3 regions of the Streptomyces sp. NPDC047917 genome follow, and region 2 is predicted to be linked to each of the others. Evidence: riboswitches for the same ligand, from Rfam matches in the RefSeq annotation. Region 2 holds a riboswitch; each other region holds the start of a gene.
What was found. A riboswitch is a leader RNA that binds a small molecule or an ion and turns the genes downstream of it on or off. The one in region 2 is predicted to bind thiamine pyrophosphate.
Positions count from the first base shown of each region.

Region 1: another riboswitch for thiamine pyrophosphate. It lies ahead of thiC (phosphomethylpyrimidine synthase ThiC); the one in region 2 lies ahead of thiO (glycine oxidase ThiO).
Region 3: another riboswitch for thiamine pyrophosphate. It lies ahead of ACGF8B_RS35915 (thiamine ABC transporter substrate binding subunit); the one in region 2 lies ahead of thiO (glycine oxidase ThiO).

Region 1 is NZ_JBIDCA010000001.1:268,503-270,747, forward strand. Features, by position in the region: gene thiC (phosphomethylpyrimidine synthase ThiC) at 1-1,109, opposite strand, end outside; TPP riboswitch at 1,102-1,235, opposite strand; gene ACGF8B_RS01135 (YibE/F family protein) at 1,306-2,245, shown strand, end outside.
Region 2 is NZ_JBIDCA010000005.1:379,244-381,488, reverse strand. Features, by position in the region: gene thiS (sulfur carrier protein ThiS) at 1-25, opposite strand, end outside; gene thiO (glycine oxidase ThiO) at 22-1,206, opposite strand; TPP riboswitch at 1,204-1,316, opposite strand; gene ACGF8B_RS14505 (NAD(P)/FAD-dependent oxidoreductase) at 1,524-2,245, shown strand, end outside.
Region 3 is NZ_JBIDCA010000018.1:43,178-45,422, forward strand. Features, by position in the region: gene ACGF8B_RS35910 (ABC transporter permease) at 1-293, opposite strand, end outside; gene ACGF8B_RS35915 (thiamine ABC transporter substrate binding subunit) at 431-1,540, opposite strand; TPP riboswitch at 1,614-1,730, opposite strand; gene rlmN (23S rRNA (adenine(2503)-C(2))-methyltransferase RlmN) at 1,772-2,245, opposite strand, start outside.

The sequences.
Region 1 (2,245 bases), on a different contig from region 2:
GCGAACTGCGCCGCGTCATTGGCGTCGGCGATCGAGCCGGGACGCAGCCCGTCGCCCAGTGAGTACGTCACGTCGTAGGTCGCGAGGATCTCGCAGAGCTCCTCGAAGTGCTCGTACAGGAACGACTCCTTGTGGTGCGCGAGGCACCAAGCCGCCATGATCGAGCCGCCGCGCGAGACGATTCCGGTCTTGCGGCGGGCGGTCATCGGTACGTACGGCAGGCGCACGCCGGCGTGGACGGTCATGTAGTCGACGCCCTGCTCGGCCTGCTCGATGACCGTGTCCTTGTAGATCTCCCAGGTCAGCTCCTCCGCCCGGCCGTCGACCTTCTCCAGTGCCTGGTAGAGCGGGACGGTGCCGATCGGCACCGGGGAATTGCGCAGAACCCACTCACGGGTGGTGTGAATGTTGCGGCCGGTGGACAGATCCATGACGGTGTCGGCGCCCCAACGCGTCGCCCACGTCATTTTTTCCACCTCCTCCTCGATGGAGGACGTCACCGCGGAGTTGCCGATGTTGGCATTGACCTTCACCAGGAACCGCTTGCCGATGATCATCGGCTCAATCTCCGGGTGGTTGACGTTGGCGGGCAGCACGGCCCGGCCGGCCGCGATCTCCTCGCGCACCACCTCGGGCTCGACGTTCTCCCGGATGGCCACGTACTCCATCTCCGGGGTGATCTCGCCCCGGCGGGCGTACGCGAGCTGGGTCACCGGCTGTCCGTCCCGGCTGCGGCGCGGCAGCCGCGGTCGGCCGGGGAAGACCGCGTCGAGGTTGCGCAGCCCGCCACGCGGCGAGGTGTGCTTGAGCCCGTCGTCCTCGGGGCGGGCGGGGCGGCCCGGGTACTCCTCGGTGTCGCCGCGGGCGATGATCCAGTTCTCCCGCAGCGGTGCGAGCCCGCGACGGACATCGGTCTCGACGGTGGGATCGGTGTACGGACCCGACGTGTCGTACAGCGTCACGTCCTTGCCGTTGGTGAGGTGCACCTGACGGACCGGCACCTGGAGGTCCGGGCGCGAGCCCCGGACGTACCCCTTGTGCCAGCCGGTGGACTTCCCGGCCTCGTCGCTCTGGTTCGAGGCAGGCGTGCGTGCGTCCGATGTGGTCATGAGACCTACTCCCTACGCCGGCATTACCCGGTAACAGGTTCGGCGGTCGGCGCAGCCTGTCCCGTACGGACGTACGGAGATCAGCGCCCTCTCAGCCCGGTGCTCCGAGCTCCCGCGTGTGCAAAGGTTCCTCCACGCTAGCGCCCCGTCCCGCCTGCTGAACAGTGGGCCCGTCCCTTCTTGCGATGATCGGCCGGTGACGTCCCCCCGAATCGACCACGAACCACAGAGCCATCAGCACGGCCACTCGCACAGCCATGGCCCTGCCGCACCCGTCTCCACGCACCTGCGCAAAGTCATCGCGGCCGTACTGATCCCGTTCGCCACCGCCGTCGTCGTCGGTCTGGTGGCCCTCTGGCCGGGGGGTGCACCGCCGCACGAACGGACCGGCGTCGGATTCGACCGGCAGACCCAGCAGGGAAAGGTGGTGAACATCGTCAAGGTGGACTGCAAGGAGGTGAACGCGGCCCGGACGCCCATCGACGGAGGCACCACGCCTCCGTCGGAAAGCGGGCAGGGGCTGTGCAAGAAGGCCAGGATCGAGGTGACGACCGGTCATGACAAGGGCCGGACGTTCATCGAGATCATCCAGCCCGACACACCGCGTCAGCTGCGCGACGGTCAGGGCGTGGTCGTGGCGTACGCCCCCGACGCGCCCCGTGATCTGCAGTACTCGGTGACGGATGTGAACCGGAAGTTCCCGATGGCCCTGCTGGCCGGGATCTTCGCCCTGGTCGTGGTCGCGGTGGGACGCATGCGCGGGGTGATGGCGCTGGTCGCGCTCGCGGTCTCGTTCGCCGTGCTGACCCTGTTCATCCTCCCGGCCATTCTCCAGGGCTCGAATCCGCTGCTCGTCGCGGTGGTCGGGGCCGGCGCGATCATGCTGATCGCGCTCTACATGTGCCACGGCCTGACCGCCCGTACCTCGGTCGCGGTGATCGGCACGCTGATCTCGTTGCTGCTGATCGGGCTGCTCGGATCGCTCTTCATCGGCTGGGCGAGCCTGACCGGCAACACCGACGACAACACCGGCCTCATCCATGGCCTGTACCCGCACATCGACATGAGCGGTCTGCTTCTGGCCGGTGTCATCATCGGTTCGCTCGGGGTCCTCGACGATGTGACCGTGACCCAGA
Region 2 (2,245 bases):
CGGTGGGCGGTGCGGACTCGGTCATGCGGGCTGCTCCTGACGTACGGAGGCGGTGGCGGAGGCGAAACGGTGCGGGGTGAAGGGGCGGGCCGGCTCGGGCGGCTCGCCGCCGGTGAGGAACTCCGCCATGACGTCGCCGGTGATGGGGGTGAGCAGCACCCCGTTGCGGTGGTGGCCGGTGGCGAGGTGGAGGCCGGGCAGGGCGGTGGGGCCCAGCAGCGGGGCGTTGTCGGGGGAGGCGGGGCGCAGGCCGGCCAGGGTCTCGGTGAGCGGCAGTTCGGTGATGCCGGGGACCAGCTCGTGGGCGTCGCGCAGCAGCTCGTAGACCCCGCCCGCGGTGACCGCGGTGTCCCAGCCCATCTCCTCGCTGGTGGCACCGACGACCAGCTCGCCGTTCTCGCGCGGTACGAGGTAGACGTGGCCGCCCCGGACCACTGCCCGGATCGTCCGGCTCAGGAACGGCGCGTACCCGGCGGGCACGGTCAGCCGCACCACCTGGCCCTTCACCGGCCGGACCGGTGGCACCACCTCGTCCGGCAGCCCGGGCAGCCGCCCGCTGAGGCTCCCCGCGGCGAGCACGACCTGGTCGGCGGCCAGCTCCGTACCTCCGGCGAGCACCGCCCCGGAGGCCCTGCCGCCCACCACGCCCAGCCGCTCCACCCAGCCGCGGTGGAAGACCACCCCGGCCCGTTCACAGGCGGTCAGCAGGGCGGCGGCCAGCCGGCGGGGATCGATCTGGTGGTCGCCGTCGACCCGCAGGCCGCCCCGGACGCCCGGCGCGAGCATCGGCTCCAGCCGACGGCACTCACGGCCGGTGAGCCACTCCGATTCGAGGCCCGAACGCTGCTGGAGGGCATGCAGATCCCGCAGATGGGCACGGTCGTCGGAGTCCAGCGCGACGGCCAGCGTGCCGCAGGTGCGAAAGCCGGTCTCCTGGCCGCTCGCCTCTTCCAGCTCGGCCACGAAGGCCGGATAGCGGGCGGCCGAGGCGACGTTGAGGCCCAGCAGCAGCTGTTCGCCGTAGTGGAGTTCGGTGACGGCGGCCAGCATGCCGGCCGCCACCCGGGCGGCGCCGCCACCCGGTTCGGGGTCGGCCACCGCCGTACGCAGTCCGCGCTGAGCGGCCCGCCAGGCCGTCACCAGGCCGATGATCCCGCCCCCGATGACGAGGACATCGGATCCGTTCCCGTTCCGAGAAGAACGCATGGGCTTCCAGCCCCTCCCTTCGCCGGCATGACCCGGATCAGGTTCGTACGGTCGGAGGCCGCCCAGCCTCCCTCTCAGCCCGGTGCGTCCGGGCTCCCGCGAGTGTCTTACGTCGGCCACCCTAAACCCCGCCCCCACCGGACCGGTGCGGGAGCTGTCACACGGCCCGCCCGCCCGACGTCATCGCCCGCACCGGGAGGACGGCCGGATCCGGCCGGACAAGTGGTGGGAGCGGGAGCCGCGGCAGGGCGGCGGGACGAGCAGGGTCGGGCAACCCACCCTTTCCTGACGATCAATCAGGTGCTTATGGTGTACGGGTGAGCGATCAGCAGCAGTCAGAGCAGCCGGACCGGCGGACAGGACGCCGCGTCGTCGTCGTCGGCGCGGGCATGGCCGGGGTGCAGACCGCGGTGGCCCTGCGGGAACAGGGCTTCACCGGCCCCGTCACCCTGATCGGCGCGGAACCGCACCAGCCCTACGACCGCCCCCCGCTGTCCAAGGCGGTGCTGCTCGGCAAGGCCGAGGACTCCGCCTTCGACATCGACTTCGAGGCGCTGGAGATCGAGCTGCACCTGGGGCGTGAGGTGACCGGTGTCCGGCCGGACGCGCACGAACTGGACACCCCGGAAGGGCCCGTTCCCTACGACGCCCTGGTGATCGCGACCGGTGCCGAACCGGTCGTCCTGCCCGGCACCGAGGGCGTTCCCGGCGTCCATCTGCTGCGCACCCTCGACGACGCGGCACGGCTGCGGCCGGTCCTCGACGAGCAGCACGGCGTCGTGGTCGTCGGCGCGGGCTGGATCGGCGCCGAGTTCGCCACCGCGGCCCGCGCCGCCGGCTGCGCGGTCACCGTCGTCGAGGCCGCCGACCGGCCCCTGGCGGGCGCCATGCCCGCGGAGGTCGCCGCCCCGATGGCCGCCTGGTACGCGCAGACCGGCGCCGAACTCCTCACCGGGGCCCGGGTCGAGCGCATCGAGCCGGGCCGGGTGGTCCTCGCGGACGGGCGTACCGTCCCGGCCGGAGCGGTCGTCGTCGGAAT
Region 3 (2,245 bases), on a different contig from region 2:
ACCACGGTCGGCAGGACGAACGGCACCGTGACGACCGCCCGCAGCAGTTGCTTGCCGGGGAAGTCGAAGCGGGCGAAGACATACGCTCCGGGCAGCGCGATCAGCAGGGTCAGCGCGGTCGAGGCGAGCGCCTGCCAGGTGGTGAACCAGAGGACCTCGCGGATGTCCGGCCGGGCCAGCACCTCGCCGATCCGGCCGAACTGCCAGACGCCGTCCACCTTCAGGCCGCGGCCGACGATCGCGGCGACCGGGTAGGCGAAGAACAGCGCGAAGAACGCGACGGGCACGGCCATCAGGCCGAGCCGCACCGCGCTCCCGCGCCGGGCCTTCGCACGGGCGGGCCCCGCCGCGCGGGTGCGCCTTCCCGGGCCATCCGTCCCGCCGGTCCCGCCCGTCCCGCCCGCGTCCGTTCCGCGTACGGGGCTCTTGGCTACTTCACTACGAGCGAGGACCACGACTGGACCCACTGCTCACGGTTCTTGGCGATCTTCTCCGGGGCCACGGTCGCCGGCCCGTCCACCGTCGCACCGAACTTGGTGAAGAGCTCCGGCAGCGCCGCGTCCTTGACGACCGGGTTGACGAACATGTTGAGCGGCATGTCCTCCTGGAACTTCTTGCTGATCAGGAAGTCCAGCAGGGCCTTGCCACCCGCCTCGTTCTTCGCGCCGTTCAGCAGACCGGCGAACTCGATCTGCCGGAAGCAGGTCCCGGTGGCGACGCCGGTCGGGGCCTGCGCCGGCTGCGGCTTCGCGTACAGCACCTCGACGGGCGGGCTGGAGGCGTACGAGACGACGAGCGGCCGGTCCGCCTTGGCCTTCTTCCCGCCGGCCGATCCGGAGAACTCCTCGTTGTACGCCTGCTCCCAGCCGTCGACGACCTTGACGCCGTTGCGCTCCAGCTTCTTCCAGTAGTCCTGATAGCCGTTCTCGCCGTAAGTGGCGACGGTGCCGAGGAGGAAGCCGAGGCCGGGCGACGAGGTCCCGGCGTTCTCGGTGACGAGCAGGTCCTTGTACGCGGGCTTCGCCAGGTCGTCGAAGGACTGCGGCGGCGCGAGCTTCTTGTCCGCGAAGTACTTCTTGTCGTAGTTCACGCAGATGTCGCCGGTGTCGACCGGGGTGACCCGGTGCTTGTCGGCGTCCAGCCGGGTGTCCGCCGCGACCCGGTCGATGCCCTTCGCCCGGTACGGCGTGAAGAGCCCGCTGTCGAGGGCACGGGAGAGCAGGGTGTTGTCGACGCCGAAGAACACGTCGCCGCGGGGGGAGCCCTTGGTCAGGATCTCCTGGTTGAGCGCGACCCCCGCGTCGCCGCTCTTGAGCACCTTGACGGTGTAGCCGGTCTCCTCGGTGAACTCCTTCAGCACGTCCTTGGAGGCATTGAAGGAGTCGTGGCTGACGAGGGTCACGGTCTTGGAGCCCGAGCCCTTCGTGCCGCCGGAACCGGCCGAGTCGTCGGAGCTTCCGCAGCCGGCGAGTGCGGTGACGCCGAGCGCGGCGGCGACGGCCGACGCCGCGAGCTGCCTGGTCCTGCGCGTGGTGGTCATTGTGGATTCCTCCTGGGTTTTGGCCAGGAAGAGACGCGGCCCTGCCCGCGGAAAGCGGGCAGGGCGCAACAGCATGAGTTGATGACCGAACTTCCTACCCGGAATGACCCGGGCGAGGTTCAGAGGGTCTGCGGCCGACCTGTCCTCGGTGCCGCACTCTCAGCGCTGTGGCGCTCCCCTGTCGGAATATGAAGTTGATTTCAGGCCCAGATTACACGGGCCACTTCCGGCTCAGCGCTCGGCTGCCGCCAGCTGCCCGCAGGCCCCGTCGATCTCCTGACCGCGGGTGTCCCGCACGGTGACCGGCACCCCGTGGGCGGCGATCGCCTCGACGAACGCCTTCTCGTCCTCGGGCCGCGAGGCGGTCCACTTGGAACCGGGTGTGGGGTTCAGCGGGATCAGGTTGACGTGCACCCGCTTGCCCTTGAGGAGCCGGCCGAGCCGGTCGCCGCGCCACGCCTGGTCGTTGATGTCGCGGATCAGCGCGTACTCGATGGAGATGCGACGGCCGGACTTCTCCGCGTACTCCCACGCGGCGTCCAGCACCTCGCCGACCTTCCAGCGCGTGTTCACGGGTACGAGGGTGTCGCGCAGCTCGTCGTCCGGCGCGTGCAGCGAGACGGCGAGGCGGCACTTGAAGCCCTCGTCCGCGAAGCGGAGCATCGCCGGCACCAGACCCACGGTGGAGACGGTGATCCCGCGCTG